One region of the Clostridium pasteurianum DSM 525 genome, then DNA from elsewhere that is predicted to be linked to it. Evidence: a T-box and tRNA genes for the amino acid it is inferred to sense, from the RefSeq annotation. Region 1 holds a T-box; the other holds one or more tRNA genes.
What was found. The T-box of region 1 lies ahead of thrS (threonine--tRNA ligase). A T-box ahead of a tRNA ligase gene usually reads a tRNA of that ligase, here a tRNA-Thr.
Positions count from the first base shown of each region.

Region 2: it encodes a tRNA-Thr, which carries the amino acid that the T-box ahead of thrS (threonine--tRNA ligase) is inferred to sense. The anticodon was not compared.

Region 1 is NZ_CP009268.1:1,778,999-1,790,737, reverse strand. Features, by position in the region: gene thrS (threonine--tRNA ligase) at 1-1,872, opposite strand, end outside; T-box leader at 1,914-2,130, opposite strand; gene ytxC (putative sporulation protein YtxC) at 2,199-3,122, opposite strand; gene CLPA_RS08105 (DUF6873 family GME fold protein) at 3,249-3,947, shown strand; gene CLPA_RS08100 (DUF6241 domain-containing protein) at 3,979-4,467, opposite strand; gene CLPA_RS08095 (hypothetical protein) at 4,783-5,250, shown strand; gene CLPA_RS22110 (hypothetical protein) at 5,648-5,761, opposite strand; gene CLPA_RS21665 (hypothetical protein) at 5,710-6,087, opposite strand; tRNA gene CLPA_RS08085 (tRNA-Cys) at 6,245-6,318, opposite strand; tRNA gene CLPA_RS08080 (tRNA-Gly) at 6,322-6,396, opposite strand; tRNA gene CLPA_RS08075 (tRNA-Phe) at 6,402-6,477, opposite strand; tRNA gene CLPA_RS08070 (tRNA-Asp) at 6,506-6,582, opposite strand; tRNA gene CLPA_RS08065 (tRNA-Val) at 6,590-6,665, opposite strand; gene hslO (Hsp33 family molecular chaperone HslO) at 6,813-7,691, opposite strand; gene CLPA_RS08055 (class I SAM-dependent DNA methyltransferase) at 7,954-8,694, opposite strand; gene CLPA_RS08050 (alpha/beta-type small acid-soluble spore protein) at 8,818-9,114, opposite strand; partial or broken gene CLPA_RS21900 (MerR family transcriptional regulator) at 9,620-9,793, shown strand; gene CLPA_RS08040 (RNA-guided endonuclease InsQ/TnpB family protein) at 9,825-10,970, shown strand; gene dapA (4-hydroxy-tetrahydrodipicolinate synthase) at 11,136-11,739, shown strand, end outside.
Region 2 is NZ_CP009268.1:4,229,153-4,240,891, forward strand. Features, by position in the region: gene CLPA_RS19285 (beta-ketoacyl-ACP synthase III) at 1-199, opposite strand, end outside; gene CLPA_RS19290 (NAD(P)H-dependent flavin oxidoreductase) at 258-1,334, opposite strand; gene CLPA_RS19295 (hypothetical protein) at 1,815-2,030, opposite strand; gene CLPA_RS19300 (competence/damage-inducible protein A) at 2,178-3,434, opposite strand; gene CLPA_RS19305 (M23 family metallopeptidase) at 3,634-4,374, opposite strand; gene CLPA_RS19310 (DnaD domain-containing protein) at 4,941-5,927, shown strand; gene CLPA_RS19315 (ATP-binding protein) at 5,920-6,903, shown strand; tRNA gene CLPA_RS19320 (tRNA-Thr) at 7,090-7,165, opposite strand; tRNA gene CLPA_RS19325 (tRNA-Asp) at 7,174-7,250, opposite strand; tRNA gene CLPA_RS19330 (tRNA-Val) at 7,259-7,334, opposite strand; tRNA gene CLPA_RS19335 (tRNA-Glu) at 7,341-7,415, opposite strand; tRNA gene CLPA_RS19340 (tRNA-Thr) at 7,430-7,505, opposite strand; tRNA gene CLPA_RS19345 (tRNA-Asp) at 7,513-7,589, opposite strand; tRNA gene CLPA_RS19350 (tRNA-Val) at 7,598-7,673, opposite strand; tRNA gene CLPA_RS19355 (tRNA-Glu) at 7,680-7,754, opposite strand; gene CLPA_RS19360 (pyruvate, water dikinase regulatory protein) at 7,892-8,695, opposite strand; gene CLPA_RS19365 (CoA-binding protein) at 8,812-9,195, opposite strand; gene CLPA_RS19370 (BaiN/RdsA family NAD(P)/FAD-dependent oxidoreductase) at 9,323-10,564, opposite strand; gene CLPA_RS19375 (acyl-[acyl-carrier-protein] thioesterase) at 10,601-11,350, opposite strand; gene CLPA_RS19380 (DUF1858 domain-containing protein) at 11,461-11,646, opposite strand.

The DNA of each region.
Region 1 (11,739 bases):
TAATATAAGATCTTCTATATTTAAACTTCCTAAATCTCCTTCTTTTCTGCTTCGTACGGAAACATTTCCACCTTTCATCTCATTGTCTCCTATTATCAGCATATATGGTATTTTTTGAAGCTGCGCCTCTCTGATTTTGTATCCAATCTTTTCATTTCTTATATCACTTTCTACTCTGAATCCTTCCTTCTTTAGTATTGCAACTATTTCATTTAAGTACTCAACTTGATTTTCTGTTATATTCATAACTTTAAGCTGAACTGGTGCAAGCCAAGTAGGGAAGGCTCCTGCATAATGTTCTATTAGTATTCCTATAAATCTTTCTATACTTCCAAATACAACTCTATGAACCATTACCGGTCTATGCTTTTCACCATCTGCAGCAATATAAGTTAAATCAAATCTTTCAGGCATCTGGAAGTCCAATTGAATTGTACCGCATTGCCATGTTCTTCCTATACAATCTTTGAGATGGAAATCTATTTTAGGGCCATAGAAAGCTCCATCCCCTTCATTTACTTCATATTTAAGACCTACTGCATTTAATGCCTCTATCAATCCCTTAGTAGCTATTTCCCAATCTTCATCACTTCCCATAGAATCTTCTGGTCTTGTGGAAAGTTCCACAAAATATTCAAATCCAAACACTTTATAAAAGGAATCGATGAGCTTTATTACTCCTAAAATTTCCTCTGTAATCTGATCTCTTGTCATAAATATATGAGCATCATCCTGAGTAAAGCATCTTACCCTCATAAGACCTTGAAGTGCTCCTGATTTTTCGTGTCTGTGCACAAGTCCAAGTTCTCCAAGTCTTATTGGAAGTTCTCTATAGGAATGTATTGAATTCTTGTAAACCAATATAGATCCAGGACAATTCATAGGTTTTATAGCATAATCATTGTCATCTATTTTTGTAAAATACATATTTTCTTTATAATGATCCCAGTGTCCTGATTGATGCCACAACTCTTCATTTAATATAATAGGAGTTCTTATTTCATCATAACCTGCCTTTGTATGCACTTCTCTCCAATAATTCTCTAAAAGATTTCTAACAACCATTCCCTTTGGATGGAAAAATGGAAAACCAGGTCCTTCTTCATGAATACTGAATAAATCAAGTTCTTTTCCAAGTTTTCTATGATCTCTCTTTTTAGCTTCTTCAAGCATATTTAGATACTCATCTAATTCAGCTTTTTTTACAAAGGCTGTACCATATATTCTTTGAAGCATTTTATTTTTTTCATTACCTCTCCAGTAAGCTCCGGCCACTGAAAGGAGCTTGAAAGCTTTAACTTTTCCAGTAGAAGGTACATGGGGTCCTGCACAGAGATCCGTAAAATCTCCCTGCTTATAAAATGAAATTATTTCTCCTTCAGGTAGATCTTCTATAAGTTCTACCTTATAGTCCTCTCCCCTTTGTTTCATAAAATCAATAGCTTCATTTCTTGGAAGTTCAAATCTTTCAAGGGGTAAATTTTCCTTTACTATCTTAGACATTTCCTTTTCTATAGCAGTTAAAGTATCTACTGTTATTGGAAAATCCGCATCAAAATCATAATAAAATCCATTGTCTATAGCTGGACCAATAGCCAATTTTACCTTTGGATATAGTCTCTTTACTGCCTGAGCTAATATATGTGAAGCAGTATGTCTTAATATCCATTTTCCGTCTGCATCTTCAAAAGTCAATATTTCAAGAGTACAATCCTCTTCTATTTTTGCCATTAATTCTGTTCTTTTACCATTAACCCTAGCCCCTAAACTCTTTTTATAGAGACCAATACTTATATTTTTAGCAATTTCTTCAATAGATGTTCCCTGTTCCACATCTAAAACTTTACCATCTTTTAATGTAACTTTAACCATAAATTTTACCTCCTGATAACAAAAAATAAAACTCATCTCAATAATGAGACGAGTTTGTTTCGCGGTTCCACTCAAATTAATACTGCATCAAAATCAGTATTCACTTATTATCTTAACGTCGATAAACGAAATAGCCTACTCAATTCAGCCTTTAACTCAAAGGTGGTTTTCAATAAATCTTATTCAAGAAATCTCTCAGCAAATGATTTCTCTCTCTTAGAACAGTATATATTTACTCTTCCTTTTCATAGCTTTTATCAATTATAATCTCTATAAGACATATTTTATGCTACAAGTTCGTATATGTCAATAACTAAATACTTAACTCAAACTTTTATAAGATCTTTATTTATTTTTTCTAGCTTATCCTTTAAACTTTCTCTTTCTTCATTATCATCATAGAATTTAACCTTATCTTCGAACACATTACTTATGGTATCTATTAATTCTCTTTTTTTAAATTCCTCTACATTATGAATAACTATACTTCTTGGTGATAATGTTATAAGACCGCTAATAATTATATCCTCCTGATTTTCCTTACTATCATACTTTGTGTTTTTTAAATTCTTTACTAAATCTCTGCCTATATCTTTTCCATCCTTATCCTTAATAATATATCTTTCATTGGCATCGGGATATATATTCACCTCATCTATTTTACTCTCTTGTATGTCTACAAAATATTTTAAGAGGTTGATAAATTCATTATACTCTTTATCTATCATATATTTTTCTACTGATTTATCTACTATAGCCTGGAAATCACTTTCCATCTCTTTAATTCTAAATCTAATAAATCCCTCTATATTTATCAACTCATTTTCACTTACACAGGAAAATATTTTCTTTGTAATTGAATTTTTCCTATTTATATAATATACCTCATTTTCATCTTTTATTTTTCCATTGCATAGAAAGGAATCCTTACAAATGCTCTTTAGATCTTTTATTTCTTCGGCTTTAAGGAAAAAGTAATTTTCATTTAGAAATTCTATCAATTTTTTATTATAAAATTCTTTAGTCATAATTTCATATAAAACCATACTTAAATACAGATTAAAATTGTATTCCACTCGGGAATTAAAAAATTCATCGCTGCAAAACATTTTAACGAAGTGAGTTCTATTTTCTATACTTTCTGAGATGCCTACTTTTATTCCTTTTAACTCTAAATTGTGCTTTATATACTCTAATCCATCTATTATATCTTCTTTTTCTCCGTTATATACAATGCTTTTTAGAAGCATATTCTCACTCCTTTCTTACAAGTAGTATGTGTTTAATCTAAATGTATATGCATTTTATTTTAAGTAAAAATAAAAAAATTATGCTAAAATAAAATAAATAATTTTAAATTTTTGAGGTATATAAAATTGAAAAATGTATTAATAGATTTCAGAACCAGCGAAACTGAAAAAGAAAACCTGTATAAAAATGGATTTAATTCTATAATAGTTCCACCTAGTGGCCACTTGTACAATGCTGTATGCGGACACCCTGACATGCTTCTTCACATTATAGATAAAAAGAATATAATAGTTCACAAGGATATGGATACATCCTTCATAAATATAATAGACAATTTAGATTATAATGTTACTAAAACTTATAAAAACCTTAAAGATAAATATCCTGAAGATATATGTTTAAATGCCTTGAACACAAAGCATATTTTTTTACACAATTTAAAATATACAGATAAAAATTTACTATCTAAAATAAAAGGCAAAAAATTATGTGATGTAAAACAGGGTTATAGCAAATGTTCTACCGCTCTTATAAGTGATTCTGCTGCTATTACAAGTGATATAAAAATACATAATGTTCTTAAAACTAATGGTATGAAGGTTCTGCTCCTTCCACCTGGTGACATTGAATTACCAGGACTAAATTATGGTTTTATAGGTGGTACCTGTGGCATTTTAGAAGAAGGAAATATTGCTTTTTTCGGTGATTTAAATAATTATTTGTATAAAAATACTGTATTAAAATTTTTGATACAGGAAGACATAAGACCTATATTTTTGTCTAAAGGGAAACTTATAGATAGAGGTACACTTTTCACCCTATAAAATAAAAAAGTAAAGGAATATTTTTATCCCTTTACTTTTTCAGCTCCGTTGCTTTTCCTACATTTCCATTTAACTTACTCCATACATAATTATGTATTTCAACACTACTAGAATAGTTTTTATTTTTCCACTCCATAAGCCACTTTATTAAAGCATCTTTATCAGCATAGTTTGAATAACTTAATTCAACTATTAACTTATTACAAACTTCAGGAGTAATTTTAATTTGCCCCCATACCTTATTGTCCTCAGCTACAATTTTTGTATTTGCCATTTTGTGTATTTCATCATAAATTTCATTTTCACTTCTAACTTTTACTGCTGCCTTTGTCTTATCTTTTAGAATTACTGTGCCCTCTTTATTTATACTTATATTCTTATTAAAATTATTTTCGGACATTTTCCCCGCTGCATGAGCAGTATAAAAATAATAGCCTGTCCCAGCACCCAAAATAATAAATATAACTATTAAATAAAACCACCATTTTTTATAAAATTTCTTCTTATAGTCGTTTTCCATAATATTCCTCCATTTATTCTATACAAATTATTGTAACAAAACTTTAATAAATTTACAATAGTTGGTTATGATATGCTGAACTTTGCAGTTTAAACCTTAATTTGTAATCGAGTAGGAGCTGAATAATTATTTTATTCAGCGACCTCTCACACCACTGTGCGTACCGTTCGGTACACATCGGTTCAATAAGAATTACTTAATTATAGATAACTTTCGGTTAATGTTATAAAACCTTGCTTCTTAAGATATTTATTAGATAGTGTTCTTGATAGAAGATCTAATTGCAAGACAAAGAAAATAAAGGAAGTAATAACTATGCCAAAGCTCACATTTCCGTATGTAGACTATGAATCACAGTTTCTTATTGCAATGACACCAGAACACCACAGCAGACACTTAGGACAGGCTTATAGATATTCGCAGATTCTACCTGTAATAAATAATGGGACTTCTTATTACTTTGAGATTAGAACACCTTCCGACATACATGAGGTTGCTATGAAAGTGGTGGATATAGTTTCAGACAGAGTTTTACAAGTAGAGTTTTACGAAGCTCCTACAATTACTACAGTAGGCACTATCGCAGTTAACCTAATCCAGAGGAATAGAAATTCAACTAATGTAGCACACACTCAAATATTCAATAATCCTTCTGGTATATCTGGCGGTACTTTATTTAGGACTTTACTGTATGGAACTGGTACTAATGATAGCCCTATATCTGGTGGTGGTTCTGATGATACTGGTTGGAGCTTGAAGCCTCTAGTACAAAGTACATTATAAAGATTACTAACATTGGAGGTTCAGCTACACAGTATGTAGGTATTCATGGATTGCTGTTTGAAGTGGATAGAGATTAGGGTAAATAAATAGGACAGCTCTCTCAATGTTTCCTTGTAGATTTTAAGAGATTTCTAATTGGATTCTCTAGGTATTATGTATTCCAGTGCTGGGGAGAATATTGCTTATAGTCAGAAAACACCAGTGGAAGGTTAGTGTTTGAATGAACTCTTCTAGACATAGAGCCAACATATTAAACTCTTCCTATACACAGATGAGAGTAGTATTAGCTAATTAACAGTGATGGGTAATTGCTACTGGATACTGGACACAAATGTCCCTAAAACATAGATAAGAAAATAAGGTGTATAATCAATTATTAAACACCTTATTTTCTTATTTATGCTTGGTGTTGCTGACCAAAAACTAAAAATACAGCCCAATGAAATGTTTGCGGACCTACTACGCCATCAACAGATAATATACCACTATTTGCCTGTTGAAAACTATATATTGCATTATATGTAGCTGATCCAAATATTCCATCTGAAACAAATATGCAATATACTCTAAAAATATTCCCTTTTCAACGATACGGTCTTGATAATCCATTACTTCATCTACAAGCCAATTCTTAAAGTATCTCATAAATGTAAAATGGTCTGTAATAGTCTTTTCAGCTAATCCTTCAAGTTTCTTTACAGTCATAAATTGCTCATGTAATCTAAAAAAATCGGTAATATTAAATTGTTGTAATGGTTCTTTTTCCGTTGTGTAACTTTCTGCGAAATTCTCTTTGCAACCCATTGTAATACGCTTTCTTTTTACTTTGCAACCCACTGTTAAGCCCTCCTAAATATTTCGACTACACATAGGTCTATACGGAAAATAAAATACAAAAGTCTGTAAATATAAGAAATGAAAATAATCTAACAAAAAAAAGAAAAAGTATCCCAACCACTGAAAAATCAGCAATTAGACTACTTTCTTATTAATTTGGAGGCGCCACCCAGATTTGAACTGGGGATAAAGGTTTTGCAGACCTCTGCCTTACCACTTGGCTATAGCGCCCTATGGAGCGGAAGACGAGATTCGAACTCGCGACGTTCACCTTGGCAAGGTGACGCTCTACCACTGAGCCACTCCCGCAACTTTGGTGGCCAATTCTGGAATCGAACCAGAGACACGAGGATTTTCAGTCCTCTGCTCTACCGACTGAGCTAATTGGCCGAATAACAAAATTTGCATTAATAAATATTGGCGACCTGGAAGGGGATCAAACCCTCGACCTCTGGCGTGACAGGCCAGCACTCTAACCAGCTGAGCTACCAGGCCAATGTTATGGTGGGCACTACAGGGCTCGAACCTGTGACCCTCTGCTTGTAAGGCAGATGCTCTCCCAGCTGAGCTAAGCGCCCGTAACATTAAGACAGGTATTATTTTATTATATAAAGCAATATTTGTCAACATATTTTTTATAATTTATAGATTTCATTCACAACAGGAGAAAAAGACGAAACTTTTCTCAGTTGAATGTGTGATTCTTGCTTCGTCTTTTCCCTCTATTACAAACTATCAATTATCTTCCCTATATCTTTATGGGTAAAATTATAAGCTTTATTGCAGAAATTACATTTTAATTCTTCCGTTTTATTATCCTTATATATTTCTTGTAATTCTTTTTTCCCTATACTTATAAGGGCTTTTTCCACTCTTTCTCTGCTGCAGTCACATTTATATTCTGGTTTCATCTCACCTACAATTTTTAAATCCATATCCTCAAATATATAATTGAGAATTCCTTCTGCATCCATACCATCACTTATGAGTTTAGTTATAGATGGTATCTCTTCTAACCTGTAAGTTAGTAAATCTGCTGTAAGTTCATTATATCCAGGCATCATCTGAATTATAAAACCACCAGCTGCTTTAATACTAAGATCTTTATCCACTAGAACTCCCAGTCCTACTGCTGAAGGCACTTGTTCAGAAGTAGTAAAATAATAGGCTAAGTCATCTCCTATTTCTCCCGTATATATGGGCACATTGCCTACATAAGGTTCTCTTAGTCCTAAATCTCGTATAATTGTAAGATTACCATTCTTACCAACTATACCTGAAACATCTAGTTTACCCTTTGAATTTGGGGGAAGTTCTGCTTTAGGGTTTCCTATATATCCCTTTACACTGGCATCACTATGAGCAGTAACTACTACACTTTTTGCAATTCCACCGCCATCTATTTTCAGCGTAAGAGAGTCACTTTCATTTTTCATCATAGCCCCCATAAGACTTCCTGCTGTAAGCATTCTTCCAAGAGCTGCTGCTGCTGTAGGTGCACACTTATGAAATCTTACGCCCGTATTTACAAGTTCCGTTGTAATTGCTGCTATTATTCTAATTTCTCCATTCTTAGCCGTTGCAATTAGTAATTTATCTTCCATCAAACATCCTCCAATATTTATAAATTTTAAATATATTTACAAAATTTTTTGTATTGAAAATCTAAAGTAAAATTTTATATTATGAATAACTTTTGTATTGCTATATAAGACATACCAAAAATCAATTGAAGCAAGTTCTTAATTCAGGTGGGGATTCTCTTACCCCATCTGAATTTTAGAACTGCGAATGCATGGCTTACTTGGCGTTGAACTCCCACTTGAAGAAGGGGGAGACTTACGCCAAGTTAGTCAGGTTAAAATATTATCCTAATATATAAACTATTCTTTCAGTTTGGCTATTTATATCCTCTTCACTGTAATTATTTAATTTTTTTATTAGTTTAAGACCACATTCTTTAAATAGTTTTTCTATTTCCTGCTGCTTATAAGCCCGTTCACTATGTTCTTCATCAAATCTCTTATATATATCATTTTCTTTTTCTTTCACAAAAAAAGTAAGATACATGTCCACAATGTCATTATCAAATTGATTTTCCCATATGTAAACTACTTCTCTATCATCATAGGTAAATACATTATTACCTATAATTGTACTAAGTTTATAATAAGAATTTATATCGAAAATAAAAATTCCATTTTCATTTAAATGTTCTTTTATTCCAGAAAAATATTTTTTTAAACTAGAATATTCTAAAATATAATTAGTTGAATCCAAACAACAAGTTATCAGATCAAATTTTCTATTTAGACACAAATTAGAAATATCCTGTTTGATAAGTTTTGCCTTTATATTTTCATGTCTGAGCTTTTTGTCAGCTTCCCATAACATATCTTCAGACAAATCTACGCCCCAAACCTGTTTAAAATCTTTACCTATAATTTCTATAAGATTTCCCGTACCACAAGCTAAATCTAAATATTTTTCAAATTTTATATTGTACTCTCTGCATATATTTAAAATAGTATTTGCCCATTTTTTATAATTTACATCTCCATTAATAAGTTCATCATAAATATGTGCAAAATTTTTATAACAATTCATCTATAACTCCCTTTAATTCCTATATAAATCAAGAAACTCAGAAAATTTAGTCTGAGTATCTGTTATTTTGTAATAAATTAATATTATATATTTTTAACATATAAGTCAACAATGATGATAAATTTACTCTTTCTTTTCCCTTTTAATTTCCAAAACACTTTGTTCGTTATAGGAATTATTTTGTATATCAACATTTTTAGGAAGATGTAGTTCTTTTTTTCTCTTAGTCATAATTCCCCCTATCCTTCCCGTCTCTTCTGCAGTTAATCCACTCCAACCCAATTTATCAATTTTTTCACTGAGTCCCAATTCTTCTGCTATTTCATATTTTATTTTCTCTCTTAATTTTTCCATCTCAGTTAATTCTCTATTTGATTTAAGTTTTGCTTTTATTACTTTTTTTAATGGTGTTTTCCCCATAAATCATCTCTCCCACAAAATAATTAATAATTATTATTTAGTGTTATCATAAAAAGAGATATCTATACATTTTTGCAATTAATTTATTAAATTTAAGGACTCTAGTAAATTTTTCAACTCAAAACATTTGTCAATTGCTTTAAATTATAATATTATATTTATGGACAGGCTGTATTTATATTTAAATTATATTTCTTTACATACATAATTTATCTGCATATATAGCAAATGTGAAAAATTTCTACAATTTTATAACTTGTAGTTATATAATATTAAGTAGATGTCCATATAAAATTTGCTTGTACAATATAAATTTTTAATACAATATTATTTAACTATATATTGAGAACTTATACTTGTTTCTGAATATACTAAACTATAGAGATTTAAAATGTATACCTTAAGGAGGGGAGTAACGGTTTTTAAATAACTATTAAAACCTACTAAAACATATTTGTATATTATTAGTTTTATCTTATCATAATGTATATAAAGAGGTGATAAAATGAAGTATTATACAATAGGTCAATTCTCAAAATTAGTAGGTAAAAGTATTCAAACTTTAAGACTATGGGGTAATAAAGGAATTTTAAAACCGCATCATACAACAGAAGGTGGACACCAATATTATTCTGAACAACAAATTAATCAAGTTTTGCAAGTACCACTTATTAAGAAAGATAAAAGGATGATTAAGGAGTTGTTAGAGAATGATACTGGCGAATAAAGTTAGAGTTATTCCAAATATAGAACAGCAGCAAAAATTATGGCAATCAGTTGGAACAGCAAGATTTATTTATAATTGGACACTTGCAAGACAAGAGGAAAATTATAAAAATGGTGGCAAATTCATAAATGATGGTGATTTAAGAAAAGAGTTAACTATTCTAAAGAAATCAGAACTTAATTGGCTCAGTGGAGTATCTAATAATGTGGCTAAACAGGCTGTAAAAGATGGTTGTAATGCCTATAAAAGATTTTTTAAGGGGTTAGCAGATAAACCAAGATTTAAAAGCAGAAGAAAAAGTAAACCTTCATTCTATAATGACAATATAAAACTAAAAGTCAAAGCTAACATGGTTTTAATTGAAAAAGTAGGATGGGTTAGAACATCAGAGCAGCTACCTATGGATGTTAAATATACAAATCCAAGGGTAAGTTTTGACGGTAAGTTTTGGTATATATCTATTGGTATAGAAAAAGAAGCGCCTATAATAGAAAGTACAGGCATATCAATAGGTGTAGATTTGGGATTGAAAAATTTAGCAATAGTTTCAAATATAGATAATCCATTTAAAAATATCAATAAAACTAAAGAAGTTAAGAGACTAAAAAAGAAGTTAAAAAGAAAACAAAAACAAGTTTCAAGAAAATATGAAAAAGGTAAAATTCAAATAGTAAAGGAAGGTGAAAACCGTTATAAATTTACTAAAACTTATAATATTAAAAAACTTGAAAAAGAAGTAAAACTTATCCAAAGAAGGCTTTCAAATATACGTTTAAATCATATTCATCAAGCAACTACAGAGATAGCGAAAACCAAACCATCAAGAATAGTAGTTGAGGATTTAAATGTAAAAGGTATGCTTAAAAATAAACACTTATCGAAGGCTATACAAGAGCAATGTTTTTATAAATTTATTAGCATTTTAGAATATAAAAGTAAATTTAATGGCATTGAATTTGTAAAAGCCGATAGGTTTTATCCATCAAGCAAAACCTGCTCATGTTGTGGCGAAATCAAGAAAGATTTAAAACTTAAAGACAGGGTTTTTATTTGCCCATCATGTAATAATAAAATTGACAGAGACAAAAATGCGTCAATAAATCTTTCAAGATATAAACAATCGGCATAGTATCACTAACAAGATAATGCTGATATGTACTGTTCGTTACGCAGGAATTTAAGCCTTTGGAGCAACATATCAAACTGGAGTAGTCTTATGACAAAACAGGTTGCGTTGAATAAGGAATAAACCTCTAAATATTAGATTTTAGTAGATTTTATGTAACGGATATTTATGAGTATATTTGTAGGTAGCGGTGTGGCTATTGTGACCCCATTTACTGAAGATGGAGTAAATTTTGAAAAACTTAAAGAACTAATTGAATGGCATATAAGCTCCTCTACTGATGCCATAGTAATATGTGGTACTTCAGGAGAAGCATCAACTATGTCTCTAGAAGAAAAAAAAGAAACAATAAAATTTACAGTAGATGTAGTAAACAAAAGAATTCCTGTAATTGCAGGAACAGGAAGCAATAATACAAATGAAAGTATAAAAATGAGTAAGTGGGCAGAAAGTATAGGTGTAGATGGTCTACTAGTTATTACACCTTATTATAACAAAACTACCCAGAAGGGATTAATTGAGCATTTTAAAGCTATAAATGATGCTGTAAACATTCCCATAGTACTTTATAACGTGCCAGGAAGAACTGGCATGAATTTGAATCCAGAAACACTCTATGCTTTAAGGGATTTAAAAAACATTAAGGCTATTAAAGAAGCCAGCGGTAATATAAGCCAAATTGCAAAGATGAAGGCCCTTTGTAAAGACAGATTTGATATATATTCAGGAAACGATGATCAAATAGTTCCTATATTATCTTTAGGAGGCAAAG
Region 2 (11,739 bases), 1.9 Mb from region 1:
CAGCATTTTTTATAGCCTGTAATGCTGCTTTTGTTGATAGAAAAGATGTATTTTCTCCCTCAGTTATTCTTCTTTCTTTTATTCCCGTTCTCGTAGAAATCCATTCATCATTTGTATCAACTATCTTTGAAAGATCTATATTTTTTATTATTCTATCAGGTGCATAACTTCCAGTTCCTATTATCTTAACATTATTCACATAACCACTCCTTGTTAGCCCTTACCTATATTTACATCTGTACTAAGCTGCAATTAAACTATTCTAAATATTTTTCTGCTTCAGTTACAAGTTCATCTAAAATTTCTTTAACTGTAACAATTTTATCTATTTTGTATGCATTGCTTCCTGTAAATAATAAACCATTATCAATATCACCCTTTACAGCATTTATAAGCGCCTTTGATATACAATAGGGGGTATTTTTAGGATTACAAGGTTTTAGACAATTGTAACACTTTGTTATTGGCTCATTTTGTTTTTTTATTTTTTCAATAAAGGAATTTCTAATAGCTCTTCCAGGCATTCCCACTGGACTAACTACAATTTCTATATCTTCCTTTTTACAATCTATAAAGGCCTGTTTATATTTTATATGTGCATCGCATTCCTCTGTAGCTATAAATCTAGTGGCAATTTGAACTCCGGCTGCACCTAACTTTATATATTTTGCAATATCTTTTCCTGAATAGATCCCCCCAGCACAAATAACTGGTATTTTCCTGCCATACTTTTTTTCAAAGGGCTTCACAGCTTCTATAACAGATATTACTATATTTTCTAAATTTTTCCTATTATCCCCAGTAAGTTCTTCCATAGAAAATCCAAGATGTCCTCCTGCATTTGGACCTTCAACAACCACTAAATCAGGTATTCTATCATGTTTTCTGTCCCACATTTTACAGATAACCTTTGCAGCCTTTGCCGATGAAACTACAGGTGCAATTTTAGTACTTGAACCTTCTACAAGACCAGGTAATGTTATTGGAAGACCCGCTCCAGATATTATTAAATCTATTTTTTCTTCTACTGCAACTTTAGCAAGTTCATCATAACAACTTATTGCAACCATGAGGTTTAATCCTATTATTCCTGTAGGGCTGATTTCTCTAGCTTTGTGTATTTCCTTCCTTAGAGCTCTAATATTGGCTTCAACTGTATTAGTTTCAAAATCTGGTTCTTTATAACCAATTTGAACTCCAGATATAATACCTACAGCACCGTAACTAGCAACAGTACCCGCCAAGCTAGAACCTGATATACCAACACCCATTCCACCTTGAACAACCGGTATGTCAGATTTTAAATCTCCTATTATTAAAGGAGGCAATTTCATACGTATCTCTTCCTTTTCTATATAGTTAAATATTAATATTATAAGTATACATTTTGATAATCAAAGTATATATAAAAAGTCCTATTTCGTCAAGAAAAAATGTTAAAATTTGTTTTTACAATTGTATGTTTTCCAGTTAAATCAAATATTATTTTTATTTATTTCTAAATATTCTTCATACAGGAAATTAATTAGTTTTTAATTACATTCTCATAAGTATTATATCATAATAAATATTTATCTATAGATATCCAAATTCATAATTAAATGTTGATACTCATAAATAGCCTAAGTAACTTAATATAAAAGATCTAAATTTATATTTCAAGTTGTATATCTAACGTTATTTAATCTATATCATCCATAAAAATTGGCAATACTATCTTTAATTCACAATCATCGATAATATTGCCATAAAATTTAATAATCTATGCATTTATGCTTATTAATTTACTATTATTTATAATAATTATTATAAAATTATCTTTTCATAAGTTTCTCAGCCGTTTTTATATTATCAGGTGCCAAATCATCTGGAACTTCTCCAGTTACATTTCCGAGAATAAATCTGGCACATTTTTTATAATTATTATTACAAAATTCTTCCTTATATTTTATAATATCTTTTTGAAAATTTTCATTTTTGTCATTGGTATTATTAATAAATGGACATAACTGCATATTAGGACAAGGCATAAAAAATTCCTCCAAGCAAACTTATTCATACAAATATATGAAATTAATCCTTGTGTTTATTCTATATTTGTAAAGTTATACTATGTGAACAAACATTAACGCAAATTACTACATATATTAAATTTTAATTATTATCTTTATTAAAATTTAATTATTACCTTCTTTTAAATATTTTATTAATTCTCTTCTAATCCAATCCAAAGTATAAGCTACGGCTCTATCTCTAATTTTTTGTCTATTACCAACTAAATTTAATTTCTTAGTTTTTACAATACCATTTATGTAAATTCCAACATAAACAAGTCCTACTGGTTTTTCATCAGTACCACCATCAGGCCCTGCTATGCCTGTGGTAGAAACCCCTATATTTGTACCTGATTCTTTAGCTATACCTTCTGCCATTTCTGCTGCACACTCACTGCTTACAGCACCAAATTTAATTAAAGTATCTTCTTTAACTTTTAACCTATTTATCTTAGCTTTATTGCTATAAGTTACTGCACCCTCTAAAAATGCCGAAGATATTCCAGGATAATTAATTAATTGTCCAGCTAAAAGACCTCCAGTACAAGATTCTGCTGTAGATATAGTAAGCTTATTTTCTATAAGCAATTTAGCAACTACACCTTCTATAGTTTGGTTTTCTACACCATAAACATTTATATCACCTAATTTGTTTCTTATTTGTCTTTCAACTGGTTCAATTATTCTATATGCTTCTTCTTCATTGTTAGTTTTAGCTGTAAGTCTTAATATAACCTCATTATCTTTGGCATAAGGTGCTACTGTTGGATTTGTCTGATTATCTATTATATGACCTATTAAATTATCAACACTGCTTTCTCCTATGCCAGTTATCCTTAATACCTTTGATACAAGAGTTCCCTCATGGAATTTTTTTAAATAGGGAATAACTGTTTCATTTAACATTGGTATCATTTCCTTTGGTGGTCCTGGGAGTAATATGGCTATTTTATTATTTTCCTCTATAATACATCCTGGCGCAGTTCCATTATTATTTTCTATAATAATACTTCCTTCTGGAAAATATGCTTGTTTTTTATTATTTTCACTGATTTCTCTATTTATCTTCTTAAAAAACGTAATTATTTCCTGCAATGACTTATTATCTAAAACTAGTTTTTTATTAAAATATTCTGCTGCTATTTCCTTTGTCAAATCATCTTTTGTAGGTCCAAGTCCTCCGGTTGTAATTACAATATCAGCTCTATTAAGTGCAAAATTATATGCATTTTTTAGTCTTTCTGGATTATCTCCAACTACAGTCTGATAATAAACATTAATACCAAAATTTGCTAATTCCCTAGAAATATATTGAGCATTAGTATTTAATATATCTCCAAGAAGTAATTCTGTTCCAACAGATAGAATTTCAGCTTTCATTTTTTTCACCCCATCATTTTAAATTTATATACTTTATATAAATATTTTCTATAATTATATCATAAATATATTTACATTATTCTACTCCTAATTAATTTTATAAATATATGGAATTAAAAATATATTAACTATCTAATCTTTGTAAATAAAATATATAAAAATATAAACTTAAAAGATTTGTATTTTAAAACATGAATAATTATTTATTATAGACACTATTATTATTTAGATATTTCAAAGGATCCACTGCTGTACCATTATATCGAACTTCAAAGTGTATATGCGGACCTGTGCTTCTGCCAGTACTTCCAGCCTTCCCTATTTCATTGCCAGTGCTTACTATATCTCCATTCTTCACTTCAATCTTACTGCAATGACCATAAACAGTTTCTAATCCTCCTAAATGTTTTAATATTATTACATTTCCATAACCCTCTTGTACTCCTGCAAATTCCACTTGGCCTTTCATAGCAGCCCCTATTTTAGTTCCTAAAGGTACAGCTATGTCTATGCCTTTATGAATACCTGCTTCAATAGTACCATCATTAAGTTTCACCTTTCTATACCCAAAAAAAGAACTTATTCTACCATTAGCTGGCAAGGCAAGAATTGCTAAGTTCTGATTAACAACTTCGGCTTCCTTATCCTTTATAGATACCTCTTTATTTTTGGTTTTACCCTGAGAATTGTTATCATTATTCTTAATACCAGAAGTCTCCTTTTCTTTTTCATTTATTTTACTTTCTTCATTTTTATTTACCTTTTTTATACTATTATTTTTTTCAGAAGACGAATATTCTACTTTTTTTTCTTTATCAATTGAAGCTTTTTCTGCATTTTCCAAAGCCATAGTCCTATAATAAGTAAATATACAAAAGCTAATAGTAGCTATCACTAATATTACTACTTTTATAATTCTATGCTTACTTGTTAATATCAAAATCATCTCTCCTCTCGCATTAACATATTATTGACACATATTAAAAAAATATAATATCCCAATATATTATTTATCTTTAACTGCAAAATAGCACATTGTATTGTAAATAGATAATATTAAAATAAATTTTTATGTTACCAGCTTTTCATTAATGGAAATATTTATAAATTTTTTTATTATTGATTTTAATTTTATATTATAATATTATTGATTTAACAGCATAATTTTTTAATATTAAAATACTAACAAAATACATATTTAATATTAAAATACTAACAAAATACATATTTAATATTAAAAACTCAATTTATAATCAACCTATATTAGTCAAGTAGGAATCGGTATTACTGGATTTGTTTATAAGCATTTTTTTAAGAAAAAATTAATCATCATCAATGATTTTATTAGATTAATGGACAAATTAAATATTATTCTTATTCAAGAAATCTACTATGTGCTTAAATAATAGATTTTCATGTTTAACCTTAATTTTAATTCAATATTTTGTTATAATAAATATAAATAATACTATATATTGTATAATTATTTTGAAAGGCGGTGATATTGTGAGTACTTTCATGTTTAAAAATAAAGCAAACAGCTATACTCCTATAAGTAATATATTTATAGATAAGTACATGCCTAAAGCAAGAGGTGAATATGTAAAAGTATACCTTTTAGGAATAAAGTATTGTATGTCTGGAGAACCAGGTATAAATTCTGCAATGTTTGCAGGTACTCTGAGTCTTCTTGAAACAGATGTAATGAATGCATGGAACTACTGGAATGATGAAGGGGTAGTAAAACTCATTCCTATAGATAATTTAGGAAATTTTAATATAGCCTTTTTAGATTTAGATGATCAAATTTCAGATAACAATGAAAATATAGACCTATTAAAAGAATTAAATAATACCTCTACTAAAGATATGCTTCAGGATATAGAAAATCTTGTTGCTAGACCACTTTCCAGTAAAGAAATGAAAATGTATATAAGCTGGATAAACGATTTTAATTTTCCACCAGAATTAATTCTCTTACTTATTGAATACTGTACCTCTAAAAATAAAACTGATTACAGATATATAGAAAGAATTGCTATATCCTGGCATGATGCTAAAATTAATACTATAGAAAATGCACAGATTTACATAAAAAAACATGAAGATAAATGGATAAAAATAAGGAAAATATTATCCTATCTTGGTATTAAAGACGCAGAAATTATGAAACCACAGCAACAGCTATTAGAAAAATGGATAAATTCTTATAAGTTTTCTCTAGAAGTTATCTATAGAGCCTGTGATATTACTTTTTCTCGAATAAATAAAGCTGATTTTAAGTATATAGATGCTATTCTAACTAATTGGTTCAAAGAAGGAATTAAAACTATCAAGGATATAGATACTAAAGACTTTAAAAAAGCTAAATTTAAAAAATCATCTTCAAATTTAAATACAGGTCCTAAAACTAATTTCAACAATTATGAGCAAAGGTCCTATGATTATGATGAACTTGAAAAGAAATTATTAGGATGGGATAAAAATGATTAAAGGTTATAAAGAAGAAGTAACTAAAATGTATTCTCATATACAAGAAATTGAAGATACTGCACTAAAAAAAAGAAGATTGGAAATTTCACAAAAGATTCCAGAAGTATTAGATATAGAACGTCAGATAGCTAACCTATGTATAAATTTATCTGTTATATCTTTTAAAGATGTAAAAAATAGAGAACAGAACCTAAAAAATTTAAAAGAAAAAATTACTGATCTTAGAATAAAAAAATCTGAACTTCTAACTGCCAATGGTTATCCTATAGATTATGTTTCTCGCCATTACCTATGTAATAAATGTAAGGATACCGGATACATAGGTTCTAAAAAATGTACTTGTTATAAACAAAAGCTTGTTAAATTATATTATAAGGATTCACATTTAAATTTAATATTAAAAAATAATAATTTTGAAAATTTTAATATTAACTGCTATTCATCTACTAGAACAGGTGAAGAACCAAGAAGTCCAAGAAAAAATATGGAAGAAAAAATAATTCCTTTTGTTATGGATTATATAAAAAATTTTTCATCCTCAAATACAAATTTACTTTTTTATGGTAATTCCGGTACCGGAAAAACTTTTTTATCAAATTGTATTGCAAAAGATTTATTGGACAGAGGATTTTTAGTAGTTTATAGAACTGCCGATGATATTATTCAGGAACTTAAAAAAATTAAATTTGAAAATAACTCTACTTTGGAAGACTTGCTTCTTAATTGTGATTTATTAATACTAGATGATTTAGGTACTGAGCAGATAACTGATTTTTCATCTACTGAATTATTTAATCTTTTAAATAAAAAATTATTATTGAATAAAAAAATGCTTATTTCTTCTAACTATTCTTTAGAAAGGCTTTCAAGGACTTATTCAGAAAGAATTACTTCAAGGTTATTTGGTAATTTTAATCTATTCAAATTTTATGGTGAAGATATAAGAGTTAAAATCAATTTTTTGAAACAAAAATAAATTTATTAATATGAAAATATTATACTTAATCCCATAATAATATTTATTAAATGTATTTAGTGGGAGTTTTTACTCCTACTAAATTATTATTTTATACTATTTATTTCATAAAAACTTTTCTAGTTCGATATTATTAAATTAATTTCAAAAAAACAAAAACTTTCTAGATATTAACCTAGAAAGTAGTGGTGCTGGCAATAGGAATTGAACCCATAACCTACTGATTACAAGTCAGTTGCTCTACCAATTGAGCTATGCCAGCTTAAAATATGGCGACCTGGAAGGGGATCGAACCCTCGACCTCTGGCGTGACAGGCCAGCACTCTAACCAGCTGAGCTACCAGGCCATATTTTGTGGTGGGCATTACAGGGCTCGAACCTGTGACCCTCTGCTTGTAAGGCAGATGCTCTCCCAGCTGAGCTAAACGCCCACAAAATGGTGACCCCTACGGGACTTGAACCCATGTTACCACCGTGAAAGGGTGGTGTCTTAACCGCTTGACCAAGGGGCCTTATTAATTTATAATGGTGCTGGCAATAGGAATTGAACCCATAACCTACTGATTACAAGTCAGTTGCTCTACCAATTGAGCTATGCCAGCTAAAATATGGCGACCTGGAAGGGGATCGAACCCTCGACCTCTGGCGTGACAGGCCAGCACTCTAACCAGCTGAGCTACCAGGCCATATTTTGTGGTGGGCATTACAGGGCTCGAACCTGTGACCCTCTGCTTGTAAGGCAGATGCTCTCCCAGCTGAGCTAAACGCCCACAAAATGGTGACCCCTACGGGACTTGAACCCATGTTACCACCGTGAAAGGGTGGTGTCTTAACCGCTTGACCAAGGGGCCTTATTAATTTTTTGATGCTGCTCTTGCGACCTAACAATAAATATGATACAAAAAAAAACACCTAATGTCAACATAAATTTTTATTTTTTTTATATTTTTTTTAACTACAAAAATTTAAATACACATTTTTCCATATATCACAAAATATTTTTGATGGACTCCATAATAATTAAAGCAGTATCTTCAATAGCCCTTTTTGTTACATCTATTACTCTACAATTTAATTTTCTCATAATATTATCTGCAAATTCTAATTCCTGAAGAACTCTTTCTGCATTTGCATATTGTATATTTTTATTAATAACACCAAACTTATTCAATCTATGCCTTCTTATATCTATAAGCTGAGTTGCTTCTATTGTAAGGCCTATTATCTTTTTTCTGCTTATTTCATACAGCTCCTTTGGAACATCTACTTCAGGCATTAAGGGTATATTCAATGCTTTAATACCTTTGTTGGCCAAATACATGCATAAGGCCGTTTTAGAAGTTCTAGATAATCCTATTAAAATTACATCTGCCTTCTTTATACCATTATTATCTTTACTATCATCACATTGAATTGCAAATTCTATAGCTTGGATTCTCTTATAATATCTAGAATTCATATCCCAGACAGCACCAGGTTTATATTCAGGAACTTTTTTTAACATTCTTGATATTATACTAATTGAAGGAGCTAACACATTATTTATTGGAATACCTAATTTCATACATCTTTCTATGAGAAATTCTCTAATTTCGACTAAAATTATTGTAGATATAACTATACTATTTTTTACATCTTCAATACCATTTACGAAATCGTCTACATCTTGTATCCTATTTATATAAGTTATTCTCTTAATTTCAATAGGTTCATTAAATTGACTTGAAACAGCTTTAGCTACCTGTTCTGCTGTTTCACCAATAGAGTCTGATACAGCATAAATAGTTAACATTATACATCCCCCTTTTTATAAACTCCTTAATCTAATATAAAAAAATAACTAATCAATATAAATAAAATATAAAAATCTATACAGTTTTATTAGCTGTTATATAATATAAAATAATATTATAATATGGAATTTTTATGCTGAAGTTCAACTAATGCACAACCCTCTATAGCAGTAACATTATTATATTTGCAATAATCTAGTATCTCTTTACTTTCTGCACCTGGTTGAATAAGTATCTTATCTATATTTAACTCACTTGCTTCTTCTAATATTTTAATACCCATCTTGGGATTTATACATAAATCTATAACATCTATTTTATATTTAACATCTTTTAGAGATGTAAATATTTCTTGCGATTTTATTTTAGGATTAACACCTGATACATTATATCCTTCATTTTTTAATCTATTTAATATTTTATAAGCATATTTAGAGCTATTCAATACATCTCCTATCACTACCCAATTTTTATAATTCATTAAATTACTAGCATTCATATCCTTAATTCTCCCTTTCTCATTACAATAATATCTAATTAATAAAGGTAAAATTATATTATTGCAATATAAAATACTTTCACAATGCTATTATAAACTAAATACATATAAATATCCTTAAAAATATTTAGCTTAAATTACAAGCTGCACTTTTTCCTGCAATATAGCCTGAACTCCAAGCCCATTGAAGGTTAAATCCTCCACAATCACCGTCTACATCTAATACTTCTCCACAAAAATATAAATTATCTATAATTTTTGATCTAAGAGTATCTATCCCTAAATATTTTGTGTCTACTCCTCCTGCCGTAACCTGTGCATTATTAAAGGAATTAGTACCACTAACTTTAAACTTCCAGCTTTTAAGTAAACTATATATATTTTTTTTCTCTTGCCAAGTTAATTCTATACAAGGCTTATGTATATTATCTAATTGTGCTTCCTTTAAAATTATAGGTATCATTTTTTTGTTAATTATTCCAATCAATGAATTGAAAACACTTCTATAATTAAACATTCCCCAATGATTTTCTAAAAATTCTATTAAATTATCCATTGTATATTGAGGTAACATATCAATAGTTATATCTACGCTTTTTCCATCTTGAAGAGCTTTTGATGCAATACCACTTATTTGTAGTATAGGCGGACCTGATATACCATAATCAGTGAAAAGAATCTCTCCAAATTCACTTCTTTTTTTCTTATCATTAATCCAAACATGAGAATATCCATTGAATTTTATCCCTGATAGTGCCTTTAAGTTTTTGTATTTAAGGTGTAATTGTACTAAAGCTGGAATGGGATTAATTATATTATGACCAAAAGATTCAGCAATAGAATAACCACTACCGTCAGAACCTGTTTTAGGGGCAGCCTTTCCTCCGGTAGCCACTATCAATCTATTACAACAAAATGTATCCTCCTCATTACATATAGAAATATTAATTTTAGAATTTTTCATATTAATTTCTTTAACTTTTTTATTTAGATATACTGGAATTTCTCTTTCCTCTATAGCCATTCTAAAAGTATCTAAAACAGATGAAGCTTGAAAAGACATAGGATAAACTTTGCCATCTTCTAATACAGTAAGAGGTAGTCCTATAGAATTAAAAAATGTTTTTGTCTCTTTAAAACTAAAATTCTTCAAACAATATTCGAAAAATCCATAATTATCACTATGATACCTGGAATAATCTTTACATGTATTACTTATATTACATCTACCATTACCTGTAGTAAGCAACTTTTTACCGATTCTATCATTTCTCTCTATAATAGCCACATCTTTTCCTAAGTCTTTAGCTGTAATAGCTGCCATAATTCCAGATGCACCGCCACCAACTATAATAATATCATGTTTCAAATTTTTTCTCTCCTTCATAATAAACCAAACTATAATTTATTCTTTAATCCATGTAGTTTTAACTAAATTTAATCTATCTCCATTAGAATTCAAAAGAGATGTATAAATTATATATCCATTATCAACTTCCACTGTTTCTCCTAAAGCTTTAACAACTTCTCCATAAGCAGTTTCTTTGTCATAATTTATTTTTAATTGACTAAGTTTATAATTGTTAATTATATTTTTTGGAATTGTCTCCAGTGCCCAAGAAACATATTTTACATTATTTACATGCTTATTTGTGTCTATATCACTATATCTTACAACAAAATTTTTTTCCTCAGTAATATTAATTGGAACTTTTAATTTTTCAAATTCAATTGGACTACTATCCTTTTTAGTAAGGCCAAATTTTTCAATTATTTCATCTTGAATTTTGCATGGTCTTCTTCTCTTTATATTTATCATAAACCATAGTGAATTAGCCTGAGCGATGGTTTCTCCCGAAGAGTTTATAATATCAAATTTTCTGTAAGCATAAAATGTTCTTACCGAATGTGCCCAAGTTCTTACTCTCAATTTTTCCCCTAACATAGCATATTTATATATTTTTATATCCCATTTATATACAACCCAAGCTATATTGTTTTTCAAAAGATAATCTATTCCCATATCTAAACTTTCTGAATGATTTAATGCTAAATCTTCAAAATAATTTATAAAAGTTGCAATAAAAACCCTTCCATTTCTATCTACTTCATAATGATGAACCTTATAATATTCTTCATATATTTTATTTCCCATATTATTTCTCCCCCATAGTCATTAATGAATACAATATGTAAAAATTAAAAATAAGCACTGAATTTAAAATAAACCCAGCGCTCATAATTTCTAAAATTTATGTTTATAAATTATTTGTTTAATGCTGCTAATAAATCATCTAAATCTAATGCATGAACTACTGCAGCTTGTTCTAATGTTTCACCTTGAGATGATGGACATCCTATACATCCCATACCAAAGCTCATTAATACTTGTGCTTTTTCAGGATAAGTTCTTACTACTTCACCTATAGTTGTATCTTTATTAATTTCCATAATTTATACCTCTCTTCTCTTAATATTTAGTATTTATATTATAACATATTTAATAAACTGTTAAAGTATGTTCTGTTATTTTTAGCTATAATA